DNA from 3 places in the Paracoccus zhejiangensis genome. Region 2 is predicted to be linked to each of the others. Evidence: riboswitches for the same ligand, from Rfam matches in the RefSeq annotation. Region 2 holds a riboswitch; each other region holds the start of a gene.

Region 1 (6,538 bases), on a different replicon from region 2:
GGCGTCCTGTCGGCCTTCATCCCCGAATTCGAGCCGATCGTGGCGATGATGCAGTTCAACGTCTATCACCACTACACCGTGGACGAGCATTCCATCCAATGCGTCGCGGCCCTGGCCGAGATCGAGCGGGGCGAGCATCCCGATGATCTGCCGCTCAGCCACGAGATCATGCAGGAGGGGATCAACCGCCGGGTGCTCTATCTGGCGACGCTGCTCCATGACATCGGCAAGGGCCGGCCCGAGGATCACTCGATCCTTGGCGCGCGGCTGGCGCGGCGGGTGGTGGCCCGGCTCGGCTTTTCCGCCGAAGAGGTCGAGACGGTCGAATGGCTGGTGCGCAATCACCTGCTGATGTCGGACGTGGCGCAGAAGCGCGACATTGCCGACCCGCGCACGCTGAGGGATTTCGCCAAGGCGGTGAAGACCCGAAAGCGGCTGGACCTGCTTCTGGTGCTGACGGTCTGCGACATTCGCGGCGTCGGCCCGAATACCTGGAACAATTGGAAGGCGATGCTGCTGCGCAAGCTGCATCAGGAAACCGCCGCCGCGCTGGATGGCGGGCTGGAAGAGATCAACCGCGACAAGCGCCAGAACGAGGCCAAGCGCAGCTTGCGCCACCTTCTGGTCGCCAAGGGCTGGGACGCCAAGGCCATCCGCTCCGAGATCGCGCGGCACTACGACAGCTATTGGCCGGGCCTGCCGACCGAGACACAGGCGGTCTTTGCCGGGCTGCTGGACGGCATCGGCAGCGAAGAGATCCGCATCGACCTGAAGCCCGATACCGACCGCGACGCCACCCGCGCCACCTTCGTTCTGGCCGACCATCCTGGCATCTTCTCGCGGCTCTGCGGGGCGCTGTCGCTGATGGGGGCGAACGTGGTAGACGCGCGCACCTATACCACCAAGGACGGTTTTGCGACCGCAGTCTTCTGGGTGCAGGATGCCGACGGCCATCCCTATGCCGAGGATCGCCTGCCGCGTCTGCGCAAGATGATCGACCGCACGCTGAAGGGCGAAGTGGTGGCCCGCGACGCCTTTGCCGACCGCGACAAGATCAGGAAGCGCGAGCGCGAGTTCCGCTTCCCGACCCATATCACCTTCGACAACGAGGGCAGCGATATCTATACGATCATCGAGGTCGATACCCGCGACCGGCCGGGGCTGCTCTATGACCTGACGCGGACCTTGGCGGCAAACCATATCCAGATCGCCAGCGCCGTCATCGCCACCTTCGGGGCGCAGGTGGTGGACAGCTTCTATGTCAAGGACATGTTCGGGATGAAACTCTTCAGCGACGCCAAGCGCGACGCGCTGGAAAAGAAACTGCGCGCGGCGATCCAGCAAGGCGCGGACAGGGCAGGCACGACAGCATGAGCAGACCCGGACTGGTGCGCGGCTTCCTTTCGGTGGGAAGCTGGACGATGGTATCGCGGGTGTCGGGTTTCATCCGCGACATCCTGATGGCGGCCTGGCTCGGGACCGGGCCGGTGGCCGAAGCCTTCCTGATCGCGCTGTCGCTGCCCAACATGTTCCGCCGCTTCTTCGCGGAAGGCGCCTTCAACACCGCCTTCGTACCGATGTTCGCCAAGAAGCTCGAGGACCGGACCGAGGCGCAGCGTTTTGCCTCGGAAGCGTTTTCCGGCCTGTTCATGGTGGTGCTGGCGATCTCGGCCGTGGCGATGATCTTCATGCCGGGACTGGTCTGGCTGATGGCCTCGGGCTTTGCGGGCGACGAGCGGTTTGCGCTGGCGGTCGAGTATGGCCGCATCACCTTCCCCTATATCCTGCTGATCTCGATGGCCTCGATGGTCTCGGGGGTCTTGAACGCCAATGGCCGCTTCACCGCCGCCGCCGCCGCCCCGGTGCTGTTGAACCTTCTCTTCATCGCGGCGATGGGTCTGGCGCGCTATCGCGGTTGGGACATGGGCCTGACGCTGGCCTGGGCCACGCCCTTGACCGGCATTGCCCAGCTGGGGCTGGTCTGGTGGGATGCCCATCGCACTGGCTGGACCTTCCTGCCCCGCCGCCCGCGCCTCTCGCCCGACATGCGCCGGCTGCTGGCCGTGGCCCTGCCCGCCGCTTTCGCCGGCGGCGTGGTGCAGCTGAACCTGTTGATCGGCCGTCAGGTCGGCTCGCAATTCGAGGGCGCGATCGCCTGGCTCTCCTATTCCGACCGGCTCTACCAGCTGCCGCTCGGCGTCGTCGGCGCGGCCGTGGCCGTGGTGCTGCTGCCCGAGCTTGCCCGCAGGTTGCGCGCGGGTGACGAGGCCGGCGGCCAGTCGGCCTATAGCCGCGCGACCGAGTTTGGCCTGTTCCTCACCCTGCCCGCCGCCTTCGCCATCGCCGTCATCGCCGTGCCGATGGTCGCCACGCTGTTCGAGCGCGGCCAGTTCACCGCCGCGGATACGGTGCAGACCGCCCGCGCGCTGGTGGTCTATGCCCTCGGCCTGCCAGCCTTCGTGCTGCAGAAGATCCTGCAACCGCTCTATTTCGCGCGTGAGGACACCAAGACCCCGTTCCGCTATGCGCTCTATTCCATGGTGGTGAATGCCGCGGTGGCCTTCGGGCTAATGGGGCCGATGGGCTTTCTGGCCGCCGCGCTTGGCACCACGATCGCCGCATGGGTGATGGTCGGGCAGTTGTGGTGGGGCACGAGGTCCATGGGTCAGGCCGCCCGCGCCGATGACCGCCTGCGCCGCACCGCCCCCCGGATCGTGCTGGCCTCGGCGCTGATGGCGCTGGCGCTCTGGTTCATCGAGGGCTGGCTCGACGCCGCAGGCGTAGCCCGCATCCCCGGTCTGGCCGTGCTGGTCCTTGGCGGGGCGGCGATCTATTTCACCCTCGCCTTCCTGACCGGCGCCTACAAGCTCTCGGAACTGAAGGCGGCGGTGCGGCGGCGGCGATAGGCCTTTCCAACAAACCTACTCTCCTATAAGCAGAACCCACGCAGGGGAGTCCCGCCTAAGGGGACTGAGAGGCTGACGGGGCAATGCCCGGTGATGCGACCCTTTGAACCTGACCCAGTTGATACTGGCGTAGGAAGCTAGGCGAGCAGAGACCGGGGCGGCAAACCCGCCCACCTGCCTTGCCGACAGGGGGCCGCAAGGCCCCTGTTTCCCAGGCCGAACTCGATTGGTGTCCTTTTGAGTAAACGGCTTGAGGAGCACCGCGCATGAACATCCCTACCCCGAAGATCACCACCGACGAACTGCCCGCCTCGCGCAAGATCCACGTCCCCGGCCTGCTGCACCCGGACCTGCGCGTGCCGATGCGCGAGATCTCGGTTCATCCCACCGCCGGAGAGCCGCCTTTGCCGGTCTATGACAGCTCGGGTCCCTATACCGATCCGGCGATCACCGCCGACATCACCCGCGGCCTCGCCCCCCTGCGCCACAGCTGGATCGCGGCGCGCGGCGATGTCGAGGCCTATCATGGCCGCGCGGTCCAGCCCGAGGATAACGGCCATGTCACCGGCGACCGGCTGACCCCGGAATTCCCGGTCCGGCCGCGCGCGCTGCGCGCCATGGACGGCAAGGCCGTCACCCAGCTGGCCTATGCCCGCGCCGGCATCATCACCCCCGAGATGGAATTCGTCGCCATCCGTGAAAACCAGCTGCGCGACCCCGCCCCCTGCCCCCGCGACGGTCAGGACTGGGGCGCCAGCATCCCCGATTACGTCACCCCCGAATTTGTCCGCGCCGAGATCGCGGCGGGACGCGCCATCATCCCGGCCAATATCAACCACCCGGAATCCGAGCCGATGATCATCGGGCGCAACTTCCTCGTGAAGATCAACGCCAATATGGGCACCTCGGCCGTCACCTCCTCGATGGAGGAAGAGGTCGACAAGATGGTCTGGGCAATCCGCTGGGGCGCCGATACGGTCATGGACCTCTCGACCGGGCGCAATATCCACAACACCCGCGAGTGGATCATCCCAAACAGCCCGGTTCCGATCGGCACGGTGCCAATCTATCAGGCGCTGGAAAAGGTGAACGGCATCGCCGAGGACCTGACATGGGAGGTGTTCCGCGACACGCTGATCGAGCAGGCGGAACAGGGGGTCGACTATTTCACCATCCATGCCGGCTTACGGCTGCATATGGTGCCGATGACCGTCAACCGCGTGACCGGCATCGTCTCGCGCGGCGGCTCGATCATGGCGAAATGGTGCCTGCACCACCACCGTGAAAGCTTCCTCTACGAGCATTTCGACGAGATCTGCGACATCTGCCGCGCCTATGACGTGTCCTTCTCGCTTGGCGACGGCTTGCGCCCCGGCTCGATCGCCGATGCCAATGACGAGGCCCAGTTTGCCGAGCTGGAAACCCTGGGCGAGCTGACCAAGATCGCATGGGCCAAAGACTGTCAGGTGATGATCGAGGGGCCGGGCCATGTCGCCCTGCACAAGATCAAGGAGAACATGGAGAAGCAGCTGGACTGCTGCCACGAGGCGCCATTCTACACGCTCGGGCCGCTGACCACCGATATCGCGCCGGGTTATGACCACATCACCAGCGGCATCGGCGCGGCCATGATCGGCTGGTTCGGCTGCGCCATGCTCTGCTATGTCACCCCCAAGGAGCATCTGGGCCTGCCCGACCGCGACGATGTGAAAACCGGCGTCATCACCTACAAGATCGCCGCCCATGCCGCCGACCTCGCCAAGGGCCTGCCCGGCGCCCAGCGCCGCGACGACGCCCTGTCCCGCGCCCGGTTCGAATTCCGGTGGGAGGACCAGTTCAACCTGTCGCTCGACCCCGACACCGCCCGCAGCTTCCACGACCAGACCCTGCCGAAAGAGGCCCACAAGGTCGCACATTTCTGCTCGATGTGCGGGCCCAAGTTCTGCTCGATGCGGATATCGCATGACATTCGGGCGGAGGCGCAGAAGCAGGGGATGGAGGCGATGGCCGCGAAGTTTCGGGAGGGTGGGGAGGTTTATGTGAGGGTGGGGGAGGAGTGAGGGGAGGTGTCGGGCCCGTGCCGGCGGCGGAGGGCAGGTCCGGGTTCGGCCTGCCCGATGCAGCGCTGTCGTCCAATAGTCCTTGTCACCGGATCACGCTGTCAGGCTGACGGTAGACCGGGATCGGTTTCTTTGGTGCTTCTTCGCTCGGACGCATTCGCCCACCAGTCATGAAGTGCAGAATACTCGGCCAGTGCAGCTCGTCCCTCGGCAGCTTGGACGAAATACGCCATCATCGGCGCAAGGTGACAATCAGCCAGCGTGAGTGTCCGGCCGTTCAAGACATGCCCCTCTGATGCCAGCGTGTCTAATGCGCCCAGAACCGGCAGCGACGCTTCCAGACCTTTCCCGATCTCGGCTTCATCCGTCTCATCGCCAATGGCCGGACGAAAGACGCGATGTGCGAACACTTGCCGAACCATGGGATAATAGCCGTAACTATCCACAATCGAAATCACCTGCACCACACGCGCGACCGATGCGCTGTCGAGCGGCATCAGCCTGGGACCTTCGAAAGCGGCGTCGATATAGCGGGTGATTGCGGCGGTTTCGTAGACGTCGAAGGCGCCATGACTCAAGACCGGAACGCGCCCGAAAGGATGCCGCCTCAGGTAGTCTTCAGAAATTCCGGACGCAAAGGGATCGATCTCCTCTGTCCGAAAGGAGATACCTTTCTCGTGCATCGCGATGCGCACGATGCGGGTATAGGCGCTGAACTGGTAGCCGCGCAGGACGACAGGTTTTCTCATGCCTGAAAGACTAGCCGTCAGATGCCCGTGCAGAAAGTGAATCACGCAGCAAGTGTAGGGTGGGGTTTCACCCCACCATTGCGGCGGATCGTGGTGGGTTGAAAACCCACCCTACAACGGACCCGGATCAGCTTGTTCCCTCACCGCTGCCGCAATTGCCGCAACGCCCGCGACATGCCGCCATCGACCAGCAGGAAGCTGAGCCCGAAACCACAGGCAAAGCCCGCCAGTTCCGCGATCCAGCCATATCCGGCATTGCCGAAGAGAAGCCCGAAGACCAGCTGGAACAGAAGCAGCATCCCGATCAGCGTAAAGGCCCGCATTCGGTTGGCATGAACCGCCGCCAGCCGGGTCCACAAGAGGAAGGTAAAGGCCCCGACCAGCCCATAGACCGCCGGATAACCACCGATCAGCGGCCCGACGCGGCCTTCGTAGGCCATGGCAAAACCGGTATAAACCAGTGCCCCGCCAATGGCCGAGCCGAAGAACAGCGCCAGCACCGCGACGGGGCGGAAATTGGCGGCGACCATGTTCCCCAAGGCCAGCGTGAAGACCACCACGAACAGCGCATGGGTGAAGCTGTAATGGACGAAGGGATAGGTCACGATCCGGTAGAGATGGCCGAAATCCACCGCGCCGATGGCCAGCATCCGCTCGATGAACTCTGGCACGAAAGCCGACCACTCGATGGCGTTCATGCGCAGGGCAATCCCCTGCTGCCCGCCGATCAGCCCGTATTGGCCCAAGCCGAAGACCAGCTCGCCCGCGATCATCGGCAGGGCCAGCACCCAGACCACCCAGGGCAACTGGTTGATCGGCGATT
Region 2 (6,538 bases):
CACTCGGTCAGTTTTTCAACGCCCTGCTGGTGCCATTTCATCTTCTTCAGGATCGTGGGCCAGACCGGGCCGAGGGCGATGTAATCGGGCGTCAGCGCCAGCGCGCGGGCCAGTTCCGCCTCGTCATGGGTCGAGACGCCGAGCCTGATGCCGGCGGCGCGGATGGCCGAGAGGTCGGCACTGTCCAGATCCTCCTGCCCGAGATGGATCCAGTCGCAGCCCTCGTCGATGGCGATCTGCCAGTGGTCATTGACGACCAGCAGCGCCCCCGCCGCGCGGCACAAGGCCTGCGCCCGGCGGATCTCGTCGCGGGTCTCGGCGTCAGGTCGATCCTTGACCCGAAGCTGCACCAGTTTCACGCCAAGCGGCAGCATCCGCCCGATCCAGTCGGCGGTTTCAAAAATCGGATAGAAGCGGGGCAGGGTCATGCGAGGAAGGCCTTTCCGAGAACGGGGGTGGATGGCGCGGCCATGTCGCGCGGCTCCATCGGGTCCGCCTCGAAGGCCGCGCGCCCGGCCTCGACCGCCAGTGCCATCGCCCGCGCCATGCCGACCGGATCGCCGGCCTTGGCGACGGCGGTGTTCAACAGCACGGCGTCAAAGCCCATCTCCATGGCCTGCGCGGCATGGGACGGCAGGCCGACCCCGGCATCGACCACCAGCGGCACATCGGGGAAATGCGCCCGCAGGCTGCGCAGGCCATAGGGATTGTTCAGCCCCAGACCCGAGCCGATCGGCGCGCCCCAAGGCATCAGCACCTGACTGCCGACCTCGAGCAAACGTCCGCAGACCGTCAGATCCTCGGTGCAATAGGGAAAGACCTCGAATCCGTCCTCGGTCAGGATGCGCGCGGCCTCGACCAGTCCGAAAACATCGGGTTGCAGCGTGTCGGCATGGCCGATGACCTCGAGCTTGATCCAGCTTGTGGCAAAGAGTTCCCGCGCCATATGGGCGGTGGTGACGGCCTCCTTGACCGTATGGCAGCCGGCGGTGTTGGGCAGGATGCGCGTGCCGAGCCCGGCGATCATGTCCCAGAAGGCCTGACCCCCGCCCGCCTCGCGGCGCAGGCTGACCGTGGCGATGCCCGCCTGCGAGACGCGGAAGGCTTCGGCCAGGATCGCGGGCGAGGGATATTGCGCCGTGCCCAGCATCAGCGCGCTGTCGACCGTGGTGCCATAGAAGACCGGCATGGCTCAGCCCCCCTGCATCGGCGCGACGACCTCGATCCGGTCGCCCTCGGCGATCGGGGTGGTGGTGCGCAGGGCTGCAGGGACGAAATCGCCGTTAAGGGCGGTGGCGACCTTGGCACCAAAGCCGCAATCGGCCAGCAGATCGGCCAGCGTCGCGGCCTCGGTCGCCCGCGGCTCGCCATTGAGGGTGATCATCATGCAAAAACCTCGTCCATGAACTCGGGAATGATGCCGCGCTCCAGATGATCCGCCGCCATCGCAGCGACGGTCGGGGCCAGCAGGAAGCCGTGGCGGTAGAGCCCGTTGGCGTAGAGGGTCGAACCGACACGCCGCAGCCGGGGCAGGTTGTCGGGAAAGGCCGGGCGGGCATCGGCGCCGGTTTCCAAGAGTTCCGCCTCGCCAAAGGCGGGCAGCAGCGCATAGGCGGCGGAGAGGAGTTCCAGCACCGAGCGCGCCGTCACCACCCCACGCCGGTCGCTTTCGATCATCGTTGCGCCCAGCATGAAGACGCCATCGCCGCGCGGCACGATGTAGAGCGGGATGCGCGGATGCAGCAGCCGGACGGGGCGGTTCAGCGTCACGCCGGGGCAGCGCAAGACCATCATCTCGCCCCGTACACCGCGCAGGTCGGGCAGGGCATCGCGGGCGGCAAGGCCGCGGGCGTCGATCAGCTGGTCGGGTTTGGTGGCGGGCGGCGCGCGGTGGACCGCCACTCCTTTCGCCTCGAGCCGGCGGCGCAATTCCGTCAGCGCATCACGCGGCGACAGATGCGCCTCGGCCTCGTAGAACAGACCCGAGGTGAAGCGCCCGGCAAGGTCCGGTTCCAGCGCGGCAATGGCCTCGCCGTCCAGCAGCCGGTGGCCGCGACTGCGCCGGGCGAAGCGGGCAAGCTCGCCCCGGTCGCGGTTCAGCGCGAGGACCAGCGTGCCCTGCCGGCTGACGCCGCCGGCATGACGCTGCCACCAGCCAATCGCCCCAAGGCCATGCCGCTCCACCGGCTCCTCGGCGGATTCGCCCTCGCAATAAGGGGCGAGCATACCGCCCGCCCAAAAGGAACAGCCATGCGGGCCGGGGGTGGGTTCGGGATCGACCAGCTCGACCTGATGGCCGCGCGCGGTCAGTTCGGTGGCCAGCGTCAGGCCCATCACCCCGGCACCAAGGATGCGGATGCCGCTCATGCCCCGGCCCCCCAGAGCGCATGGAAATGATGCACCGGCCCGTGGCCCGACCCGATCCGCAGCCGGTCGGCAGCGGCAATGGCGCCCTGCAGGTAGGCATGGGCGCGGGTCACCGCCTTGGGCACGGAGAGTCCCTGCGCCAGTCCGGCAGCGATGGCGGCAGAGAGGGTGCAGCCGGTGCCGTGGGTGTTGCGGGTGGCGATGCGGGGGGCGGTCAGGCGATGGGTCTCGGGTCCGAGCAGCAGGTCGGTGCAGACCTCGCCCGCGTCATGGCCGCCCTTCATCAGCACCCAGTCCGGCCCCAGCGCCAGAAGTGCCCGGCCCTGCGCCTCGCGCGCCGTCAGGTCGGCGGCGGGTTCCGCTCCCAGCAGCTCGCCCGCTTCCGGCAGGTTCGGGGTCAGCACGGTCGCCAGCGGCAGCAGCTCGCCCCGCAGCGCCGCGATCGCCTCGGCGGCCAGCAGCCGGTCACCGGATTTCGCCACCATCACCGGGTCGAGCACCACCGGCAGACCGCGCCCCGCAAGCCCCTCGGCCACGGTGCGGATCACCACAGGATCACCCAGCATCCCGATCTTCACCGCCTTCACCGGCAGATCGTCGAAGACGGCTTCCATCTGCGCCCGGATCAGCGCGGGCGACAGGGTTTCCACGGCGGTGACGGCGCGGGTGTTCTGCGCGGTGATGGCGGTCAGCACGCTGGCGCCGTAGGTGCCAAGCGCAGAAAATGTTTTCAGATCGGCCTGAATTCCCGCGCCACCGCCGCTGTCCGAGCCTGCGATGGTCAAAGCTATATCCGTCACGTCGCCCCCTTCGACCGACGGATGGATTTGGGGGAAGACAAGCGCAGGGGGATGATCCGCCCGGCATCGTCAAGCTACCCGTTCCCTCCGCCGGTATTAACCGGATCAGGTTCGATGGGTCGGCATTCGCCTCTCAGCCCCGGTCAAGCGGGGCACCCCAACGAGTAAGTGCGGCGGAAGCTAGTGGGAAAGCCGGGGATGGGCAAGGGGGGTTGTCGGCGGGACCGGACGGGCCGGGGCGAGGAAGGGCAGCACGTCCTCGGCGGCCTGTACGAAATGTGCCTCGGGGCGGGCCAGAAGCGCGGCGCGCTCCTCGGCCAGGTCTTCGGGCGTCAGGCGTGACAGGAGGGCGGCCAGCGCCTCGGGGGTGGGGGTCTCGATAACATGGCCAAGCCCGTCCGCGCGGATGCGCCGCCCGGTCTCGGTCTCTGCAAGCGCCACCGAGGGGCAGCCGCACCAGCTGGCCTCATAGATGCGGTTCGGCAGCAACCAGTCGGAATTCGTGCCCCGCTGCCACATGTCCTGGGACCAGACCAGATCGCAGCCGGCATAGGCCCCTGCCAGTCCCTGCGGATAGGCATAGGGGCCGGTCCACTCGACGTTCGGACGGGCGGCGACCGCCTGATGAAAGCCGCTCAGCGCGTGGTCGTGCAGCGCGCCCGAGATGCGGACCCGCAAGCGGTCGCCCATCAGGTCGGCGGTCTGCATCAAGAGATCGATCGAGGCCTGACAGCGGATCGAGCCGACGAGGCCGATGGTCAGGGGGGCGCCCTCGGCACGGGGTTCAGGCAGGGGTCGGGCCGGACGGCTGACCGGGTCGAGGCCCAGCCACAGCTTGTTCTCGACCACGGCGACCGGACCGTCATAGCCCTGTATGGGCTTGAAATACTCGCGAATGAAACCGGGGGAACTGACCACCAGCAGCGCCGCCTGCGCCAGCACATGACGCTCGGCCCGGCGCATGATCTGCCCGGCGCGGCCCGGGCGGGTCATCAGGTCGTGGATGTCGAGGCATTCATAGACCAGCGGGGCCGGGCGTTTGCCCGCGCGGATCGACGCCAGCCGCCGCGCCGCCAGCGCGATCAGCGCCATGTCGAGATTGCGGGCGATGATCACCTGCGCATCCGCAAGCTGCCGCCATCCCGCCAGCGCCAGCCGCACCGAACGCGCCGCCGCCCGCGCCCGTCCGCGGATGTCGCCATGCCGGACCAGCCCCAGATCGATGTTCAGCCAGTCCGGCGTGAACTCCGGGCTGCCCTCGCGCCGCTGGCAGAACGAGGTCACGTCGCAGCCAAGCGCGATCAGCGAACGGATGCGGCGGATCTGGGCCGGCTCGGCCAGATCGATGCCGAAGACGGCGACCGGCAGCCCGGCAAGGTCCGAAGGCGCAGGGCTCATACCGGGTCCTTGCCGTAAAGCTGCGGCGGCGTCACGTCGCGCAGGCCCGCGATCACGCCGCGATGCAATTGCCCGCGCAGGTACCAGAAGATGCGTCCGGTCTCGTCGCCCGCCAGCTTTTCGCGCAACCGGCAATAGGTGGCCTTGGCCGAGGCGGTGACGAATAGTCGCGTGCGCTCGGTCGGGGTCTCGGCCGTGACGATATGGGTCTGGCCCATGCGGTGGCGCCGCAGCCCCAGCCAGTCCAGCGTCTGCCGCGCCGGCGGCACCGGCTCGGTCAGGATCGCGCGAGGGGCGGGCAGCATCCGCGCGCCCATGCCGGTCAGGCGCAGGAAGAACTCGGTATCCTCGCCGCCCGACTGGCCGCGCGACAGGTCATAGCGCTCATCCTGCCAGGGCGTGCCCTGCCAGCGCAGCGCCACGTTGCCGCTGTTGCCGGTGCGGATCGGCTGTGGCGTCCGCTCGGGATGGGTGGAGTGGAAATCGAGGCGGCTCAGCCAGTCGGGGGCATCCTCGGGGTATTGCGCCAGCACCTTGCCGAAGGCGCCATCGGCCTGCCGGGCCACGGCCATGATCTCGACCAGCCAGTCGGGATGCACGGCCTCGTCATCATCGAGACCGGCGATCCAGTCCGCGCCCCGGTCGCTGGCGGCATCAAGGCAGGCATTGCGCGCGATCGAGATATTGCGGGCAGGGGCGTGGATGTACTGGCAGGGATAGGGCAGGGCACCGGCGGCCTCGGCCACCACCTGCCTTGCGCTGTCGGTATCGTCATTATCGGCGATGACCAGCCGCACGTCGCTGTCGGGCGGCAGGCGCAGGGGCGCCAGCGTGGCAATGGCCTCGGCCACGGCGGGGCGGCGGAAGGTGCACATCAGGATGTCGATCTTGGTGGTCATCGGGTGGCTCCCTTCAGAATACCGGTCAGAAACCCCGCCCCCCAGGGCAGGTGCATGGCAGCGAGTGCCGGCCCGGCCCAGAGGCCCGCCGGGTCGCGATGGCGCCTGGTCATCCAGAGCGAGGCGGTCAGCAGGACGCCGGCGTAAAGCGCGGGCCAGATCGCGCCAAGTGCAGTCAGCCAGCCGAGGCCGGTTATCAGACCCGCGAGGAACAGCGCCGCGCCGACGAGCAGCAGGACAAGGTTCACCGCCGGGGCCAGTTGCCGCAGGCGGGGCTTCAGCCGGTGCTTCAGCACCGTGCGCGCCCGGCCCCGGCCATAGTTCCAGTATTGCCGCGCCAGCGCCCGGAACCCGGGCCGCATCTGGTAATCCAGCCGCAGGTCGCCCGCCATCCAGATCCGCCCGCCCGCCGCGCGCAGCCGGTGGTCCAGTTCGGCATCCTCGTTATGGCTGAAGCCGGGATCATAGCCACCGATGCTGCGGAACCATCCCAGATCCATCGCCGCATGATGGCCGTGATCGACCTCGCCCGAGCGATGCCCGCCGCGATGGGCCGAGCCGCCTGACCCCAGCGGCGTATCGACGATCCAGGCGGCGGCGCGGGCGAAGGCGGTCTGGCCGCGGGAATCCATTGGCACCACCACCGAGGCCATGCCCAGATCCGCCAGCCGGTCGGCGGCGGCCATGGCATAGCCCGGCGGATAGATCGCATGGGCATCGGCGCGGACAAGGATGCGGTGGTGCGGCAGCGCCGTCTCGGCCACGGCGCGGTTGATGCCCGCCGATTGCAGGCGCTCGGGGTTGGCGATCAGGCACAGGTTCGGGAACTCGGCCTGCAGGCTTGCAACGATGGCCTGCGTGCCGTCGCGACTGCCACCATCGGCGACGACCAGATGCGCATGGGCCAGACGCGGATCGCCCGCCATCAGCGAGCGCAGGCAGGGCTCGATCGCGCGTGCCTCGTTCAGTGCGGGGACGACGATCAGCACCTCGCGCCCGGTCAGCGCGGTCTCGCGGGCGAGATCGGGGCGGTAATGGGTCATGATGCGGTCTCGCTCGCGCTGCGGCGCAAGT
Region 3 (6,538 bases), on a different replicon from region 2:
TATAGCCAGTGATCCTGAGGTCGGGCAGCATCTGTCGCAGCACCGCATGGGCCACGCCCCCGGCGGCGACCCGCGCCGCTGTCTCGCGCGCCGAGGAACGCCCGCCGCCGCGATAGTCGCGATGGCCGTATTTCAGCTGGTAGGTGATATCGGCATGGCCCGGGCGATAGGCCTGCGCGATATCGCCGTAATCCTTGCTGCGCTGGTCGGTATTCTCGATCATCAGCTGGATCGGCGTGCCGGTGGTCCTGCCCTCGAACACGCCCGAGAGGATGCGCACCTGGTCGGCCTCGCGCCGCTGCGTGGTGTGCTTGCTGGTCCCCGGACGGCGGCGGTCCAGAAACTGCTGGATGAAGGCCTCGTCCAGGGGCACGCCCGGCGGCGTGCCATCGACGGTCGCGCCAAGCGCCGGGCCGTGGCTTTCGCCCCAGGTGGTGAACCGGAATTCGCGGCCAAAGGTGTTGTAGCTCATGCGGTCTCTCCGGTCAGGGATTTCAACTCGTAGATCAGGTCCAGCGCCTCGCGCGGGGTCAGGCTGTCGGGATGGATGGCCTTGATGCGCGCATCAACCGGGCTTTCCTTGGCCCTTGCCGGGGCAGGGGCCGCAGGGGCCGCTCGGAAGAGGGGCAGGTCGTCGATCAGCGCGGCCGGACGGGCTGCCCCCTCGCGTTCGCCCGATTCCAGCGCGGTCAGCACCTCGCGCGCGCGCTCGACGACCGAAGCCGGCAGGCCCGCCAGCCGCGCCACCTGCACGCCATAGCTGCGATCGGCGGCGCCCTTTCGGACTTCATGCAGGAAGATCACCTCGCCCTCCCATTCGCGCACGGCGACGGTGGCGTTTTCCACCCCGTCGAGCCGCGCCGACAGCGCCGTCATCTCGTGGTAATGGGTGGCGAACAGCGCCCGGCAGCGGTTGGCGCCGTGCAGATGCTCCATCACCGCCCAGGCAATCGATAGCCCGTCCCAGGTTGCAGTGCCGCGCCCGATCTCGTCGAGGATGACCAGCGCATGATCGTCGGCCTGATTGAGGATGGCGGCGGTCTCGACCATCTCGACCATGAAGGTCGAGCGTCCGCGCGCCAGATCATCTGCCGCGCCGACCCGGCTGAACAGCTGGCTGACCATGCCGATATGGGCGCGGCGGGCCGGGACATAGGCGCCGGCCTGTGCCAGCACCGCGATCAGCGCGTTCTGGCGCAGGAAGGTCGATTTGCCGGCCATGTTCGGCCCGGTCAGCAGCCAGATCGCCGGGGTCTCGCCGGTGGTCAGGTCGCAGTCATTGGCGACGAACCCCTCGGCCTTGCGCTTCAGCGCGCGTTCGACGACCGGATGCCGCCCGCCCTCGACCAGGAAGGCGCGGCTGTCATCGACGCGCGGGCGCGACCAGCTTTCGCCGGTGGCGATATCGGCAAAGGCGGCAGCCAGATCGATCTCGGCCAAGGCCCGCGCCGCCTGACCGATGGCGGCGGCCTGATCCAGAACCGCGCCGCGCAGGCGTTCAAAAATGCCGCGCTCGATCTCGAGCGCCCGGTCGCGGGCGTTCAGGATGCGGGTTTCCAGTTCCGACAGCGGGACGGTGGTAAAGCGGATCTGGTTGGCGGTGGTCTGGCGGTGGATGAAGGTCTCGTTCAGCGGCGGGGCCAGCATCTTCTCGGCATGGGTTGTGGTCGTCTCGATGAAGTAACCCAGCACGTTGTTGTGCTTGATCTTCAGGCTTTGAACGCCCGCCAGCGCGATGTAATCGGCCTGCATCCCGGCGATGACGCCCCGGCCCTCGTCCCTGAGCCGCCGGGTTTCGTCCAGATCGGCCTCATGGCCGGGGGCGACAAAGCCGCCATCGCGGGCCAGCAGCGGCGGTTCGGCCACCAATGCGTCATCCAGCAGGTCGATCAGTTCGTCATGGCCTGTCAGGTCGCGGGCGGCATCCAGCAGCACCTGCGGCGCGTCCTCGGGCAGGCGGGCGGCGATCCCGGCGCCTTGGGTCAGCCCGGCGCGGATGGCGGAGAGATCACGCGGGCCGCCCCGGTCCAGCGCCAGCCGCGACAACGCGCGGTCCATGTCGGGCACGCGCGAAAGGGCATCGCGCAGGTCGGCGGCAAGGCGGGCATCCTCGACCAGCGCCGTCACCGCATCCTGCCTTGCATGGATCAGCGCCAGATCACGGCTCGGCGCGCTGATCCGCCGTTCCAGCAGACGCGCCCCCGCCGCCGTCACCGTGCGGTCGATGGCCGACAGCAGCGACCCCTCGCGCCCACCCGACAGGGCCTGCGTCAGTTCGAGGTTGCGACGCGTGGCGGCGTCGATCTGCATCGCCCCGCCGGCGCGTTCGCGGACAGGCGGGCGCAGCAGCGGCAGCTTGCCCTTTTGCGTCATGTCCAGATAGTCGACGATCGCGCCCATGGCCGACAGCTCGGCCCGGGTGAAGGCACCGAACCCGTCCAGCGTCTCGACCCCGTAAAGCGCCGACAGCCGCCGCGCCCCCGCGCCGCTGTCGAAGGCACCGGGCGGCAGGTCGGTCAGCGCCGCACCGGCATCCGCCGCCAGATCGTCAAGGTCCGCACCCTCGACGGCCAGAAGCTCGCGCGGGGCGAGCCGCGCCAGTTCCGGGGCAAGGCGGGGCAGCGAACATTCCATCACCTGAAAGGCGCCAGTGGAAATATCGACCCAAGCCAGCGCCGACTCCTCGCGCACCGTGGCGAAGGCGGCGAGGAAGTTGTGGCGGCGCGCCTCCAGCAGCGATTCCTCGGTCAGTGTGCCGGGGGTGACCAGCCGCACGACATCGCGGGCGACCACAGATTTCGAACCGCGCTTCTTGGCCTCGGCCGGGTCCTCCATCTGCTCGGCAATGGCCACGCGGAAGCCCTTGCGGATCAGCGTCAGCAGATAGGACTCGGCGGCATGGACCGGCACGCCGCACATCGGGATCGGCTCGCCCTGATGGGTGCCGCGCTTGGTCAGCGCGATGTCGAGTGCGGCGGCCGCGGCCACCGCATCGTCAAAGAACATCTCGTAGAAATCGCCCATGCGATAGAACAGCAGCGCGCCGGGATTGGCCTCCCGGATCGCCAGATATTGCACCATCATCGGAGTGGGCTGGTCAGTCATCTGCGCCTTGCCTGTCGTTCCTGGCGTTTCTAGCCGCTTGCGCTGGCCGGTGGAACCTCTACATTTGCAGCCACCTCGGGGTGCCCACAGGGCTGAGACGCGATAGCGGACCCGTTGAACCTGATCCGGCTCACACCGGCGGAGGGAAGGTTTCGCGATCCTTCTTTTCGGAACCCTGACAAAGGAGGTCGCGATGAAACGCCTTGCCCTTCTGGCCCTGCTGGCCGCCAGCCCCGCGCTGGCGCAGGAAAAGCCGGTGCTGACCGTCTATGCCGAGGATTACGTCACCAGCGAATGGGGGCCGGGTCCGAAGATCGAGGAGGGGTTCGAGGCGATCTGCGGCTGCGACCTGACATTCGTCACCGGCGACATCCTCCCCCGCCTCCTGATGGAAGGCGAGGGGACCGAGGCCGATGTTGTCTTCGGCCTCAACACCGATGTGCTGGCCCGCGCCCGCGCCTCTGGCCTTTTCGCGCAGCATGGGCAGGACACTTCGGATATGTCTCTGCCCGTGGCTTGGGAGGATGACATCTTCCTGCCCTATAACTGGAGCGAGACCGCCTTCATCTATGACGAGACCCGCACGCCAAATCCGCCGAAAAGCTTCGCCGAATTGCTGGACGCGCCCGAGGATCTGAAGATCGTCATCCAGGACCCGCGCGGTTCGATCTCGGGTCTGGCGCTGCTCTTGTGGGTCAAGTCGGTCTATGGCGAGGGCGCGCCGCAGGCCTGGGCCAAGCTGGCGCCGAAGGTGCTGACCGTGACCAAGGGCTGGTCGGAAAGCTATGGCCTCTTCACCGAAGGCGAGGCCGATATGGTGCTGTCCTTCACCACCTCGCCCGCCTATCACATCGAGGCCGAAGGCGACAAAACCAAGCACGCCGCGATTTTCCCGGAGGGGCATTATTTCCTGACCGAAGTGGCGGCGCAGGTGAAGGGCACGGATCAGCCGGAACTGGCGCAGAGCTTCATGGACTGGGTGCTGACGCCCAAATTCCAGAGCGTCATTCCCCATGCCAACTGGTCGCTGCCGTCGAAACTGCCCGAGGCCGACTGGCCACAGGTGATGCGCGATCTGCCGCGACCGGACAAGACCCTGTTCTATAGCGAGGACGAGGCCGAGGCGCTGCGCCGGCCGGCGCTGGATGAATGGCTGGCGGCGTTCTCGCAGTAAGACCCGGTCTTGGCGGGGTGGTCACGGCCGCGCTGCTGGCCGGGCTGATCCTTGGCACGCTGGCGGCGGTGGCAAGCTTTGCCGGCGGGCTTTCGGGGCTGGGGCCGTGGGACTGGCGCGCGGTCTGGTTCACGCTGTGGCAGGCCGCCGTTTCGGCCACGCTTTCGGCCATGCTCGCGATCCCGGTCGCGCGGGCGCTGGCGCGGCGGCGGTTTCCGGGCCGTTCGGTGCTGGTCACGCTTCTGGGCGCGCCCTTCATCCTGCCGGTGATCGTCGCGATCATGGGGCTGATCTCGGTCTTTGGCCGGAACGGGCTGCTGAACGAGGGTCTTCGTGCCCTCGGCCTGCCCGAGATCAGCATCTATGGCTGGCAGGGCGTCATCCTCGCCCATGTCTTCTTCAACCTGCCCTTGTCGGTGCGGCTGCTGTTGCAGGGTTGGCAAGGGATCCCCGCCGAACGCTTCCGGCTGGCCGAGAGCCTTGGCTTTGCACCCCGCGACATCACCCGGCATCTGGAACGGCCGATGCTCAGGGCGGTGCTGCCCGGGGTCTGGCTGGCGGTGTTCCTGGTCTGTCTGACCAGTTTCGCCGTGGCCTTGGCGTTGGGGGGCGGGCCGAAGGCCACGACGGTCGAGCTGGCGATTTATCAGGCCTTCCGCTTCGATTTCGACATGGGCCGCGCGGCGACGCTGGGGCTGGTGCAGGTTGGGCTGTGCCTTGGCGCCATGGCGCTGGCCAGCCGGTTCACCATCCCTGCGGGTTTTGGCGCCGGCATGGACAGCGCGGCATCGTTGCGCGGGCCGGGTGGCTGGCGGCGCGGGGGCGATGCGCTGGCGATCACGCTGGCGGCGGGCTTCCTGCTATGGCCGATGTTGACCGTGATCCTTGCCGGCCTGCCGCGCCTTCCGGCGCTGGAGGCGACGGTCTGGGTCGCGGCGGGGCGCTCGGTCATCATGGCGCTGGTCTCGGCGCTGCTGACGCTGGCGCTGGGGCTCGTCTTGTCGCTGGCCATCGCACGGGGAAGTGCGGGATGGCCCGCCCGGCTGATCGAGGCCGCCGGGATGCTGCCGATCATTGCCTCGCCGCTGGTGCTGGGTACTGGCCTTTATCTGATCCTGCGGGTCTGGATCACGCCGGGGCAACTGGCGCTGCCGGTGACGGTGGCGATCAACGCGGTGATGGCGCTGCCCTTTGCCCTGCGCGCGCTGATCCCGGCGGCGCGGGTGCTGGAACAGGACTACGGACGGCTGGCGGCGTCGCTGGACCTGCGGGGCTGGGCGCGGCTGCGCCATCTGACCCTGCCGCGTCTGGCCCGGCCCTTGGGCTTTGCCGGCGGGCTGGCGGCGGCGCTGGCCATGGGTGATCTGGGGGTCATCACGCTGTTCGCCAGCGACCAGCCGACACTGCCGCTGAAGCTTTACCAGTTGATGACGGCCTATCGCATGGCCGATGCCGCCGGATGTGCGGTGCTGCTGATGGCGATCAGCTTTGCCCTCTTCTGGGCCTTTGACCGGGGAGGGCGGCTGAATGCTTGAGTTTCGCGGGGTGCGGCTGGCGCTTGGTGATTTCCGCCTCTCTGCCGATCTGACCGTCGGGACCGGGGCGAGGGTGGCGGTGATCGGGCCGTCGGGATCGGGGAAATCGACGCTGCTGGGGCTGATCTCGGGCTTCCTGGTCCCCGATCAGGGACAGGTGCTGTGGCAGGGGCGCGATCTGGCGCCACTGTCGCCGGGGCAAAGGCCGGTCTCGGTGCTGTTTCAGGACCAGAACCTGTTTCCGCATCTGAGCGTCGGGCAGAATGTCGGCCTTGGGTTGCGCCCCGACCTGCGGCTGTCACCGGCCGAGCGGGAACGGGTCGCAGGCGCTTTGGCGCGGGTCGGGCTGCAGGACATGGCAGACCGCCGACCGGCGCAGCTCTCGGGCGGCCAGCAAAGCCGGGTGGCGCTGGCGCGGGTGCTGCTGCGGGCGCGCCCGCTCCTGCTTCTGGACGAACCCTTCGGCGCGCTTGGCCCGGCGCTGAAGGACGAGATGCTGGACCTGCTGGCCGAGATTGCCGGGCAGACCGACGCCACGGTGCTGATGGTCACGCATGATCCCGACGACGCGCGCCGCTTTGCCCCAGAGACCATCGTGATCCATGACGGCCGCGCCGAACCGCCCGTGCCGACCGGCCCGCTGCTGGATGATCCGCCGCCGGACCTCAAAGCCTATCTGGGAGGATAGATGGACGAGCATTGCGCCCGGCAGGAGTTTCGCCCC

What was found. A riboswitch is a leader RNA that binds a small molecule or an ion and turns the genes downstream of it on or off. The one in region 2 is predicted to bind thiamine pyrophosphate.
Region 1: it holds a riboswitch for thiamine pyrophosphate, as region 2 does, so the genes downstream of both, thiC (phosphomethylpyrimidine synthase ThiC) here and thiD (bifunctional hydroxymethylpyrimidine kinase/phosphomethylpyrimidine kinase) in region 2, are expected to answer to the same signal.
Region 3: it holds a riboswitch for thiamine pyrophosphate, as region 2 does, so the genes downstream of both, CX676_RS12925 (thiamine ABC transporter substrate-binding protein) here and thiD (bifunctional hydroxymethylpyrimidine kinase/phosphomethylpyrimidine kinase) in region 2, are expected to answer to the same signal.

What each region holds. Positions count from the first base shown of each region.
Region 1 is NZ_CP025430.1:3,848,999-3,855,536, reverse strand. Features, by position in the region: gene CX676_RS18740 ([protein-PII] uridylyltransferase) at 1-1,374, shown strand, start outside; gene murJ (murein biosynthesis integral membrane protein MurJ) at 1,371-2,906, shown strand; TPP riboswitch at 2,939-3,059, shown strand; gene thiC (phosphomethylpyrimidine synthase ThiC) at 3,173-4,966, shown strand; gene CX676_RS18725 (glutathione S-transferase family protein) at 5,068-5,715, opposite strand; gene CX676_RS18720 (rhomboid family intramembrane serine protease) at 5,856-6,538, opposite strand, start outside.
Region 2 is NZ_CP025431.1:161,151-167,688, forward strand. Features, by position in the region: gene CX676_RS20050 (thiamine phosphate synthase) at 1-428, opposite strand, end outside; gene CX676_RS20055 (thiazole synthase) at 425-1,189, opposite strand; gene thiS (sulfur carrier protein ThiS) at 1,193-1,387, opposite strand; gene CX676_RS20065 (FAD-dependent oxidoreductase) at 1,384-2,367, opposite strand; gene thiD (bifunctional hydroxymethylpyrimidine kinase/phosphomethylpyrimidine kinase) at 2,364-3,167, opposite strand; TPP riboswitch at 3,233-3,337, opposite strand; gene CX676_RS20075 (glycosyltransferase family protein) at 3,348-4,565, opposite strand; gene CX676_RS20080 (glycosyltransferase family 2 protein) at 4,562-5,464, opposite strand; gene CX676_RS20085 (glycosyltransferase family 2 protein) at 5,461-6,507, opposite strand; gene CX676_RS20090 (lipopolysaccharide biosynthesis protein) at 6,504-6,538, opposite strand, start outside.
Region 3 is NZ_CP025430.1:2,675,705-2,682,242, reverse strand. Features, by position in the region: gene aroC (chorismate synthase) at 1-472, opposite strand, end outside; gene mutS (DNA mismatch repair protein MutS) at 469-3,105, opposite strand; TPP riboswitch at 3,172-3,269, shown strand; gene CX676_RS12925 (thiamine ABC transporter substrate-binding protein) at 3,299-4,279, shown strand; gene CX676_RS12920 (thiamine/thiamine pyrophosphate ABC transporter permease ThiP) at 4,255-5,814, shown strand; gene CX676_RS12915 (thiamine ABC transporter ATP-binding protein) at 5,807-6,502, shown strand.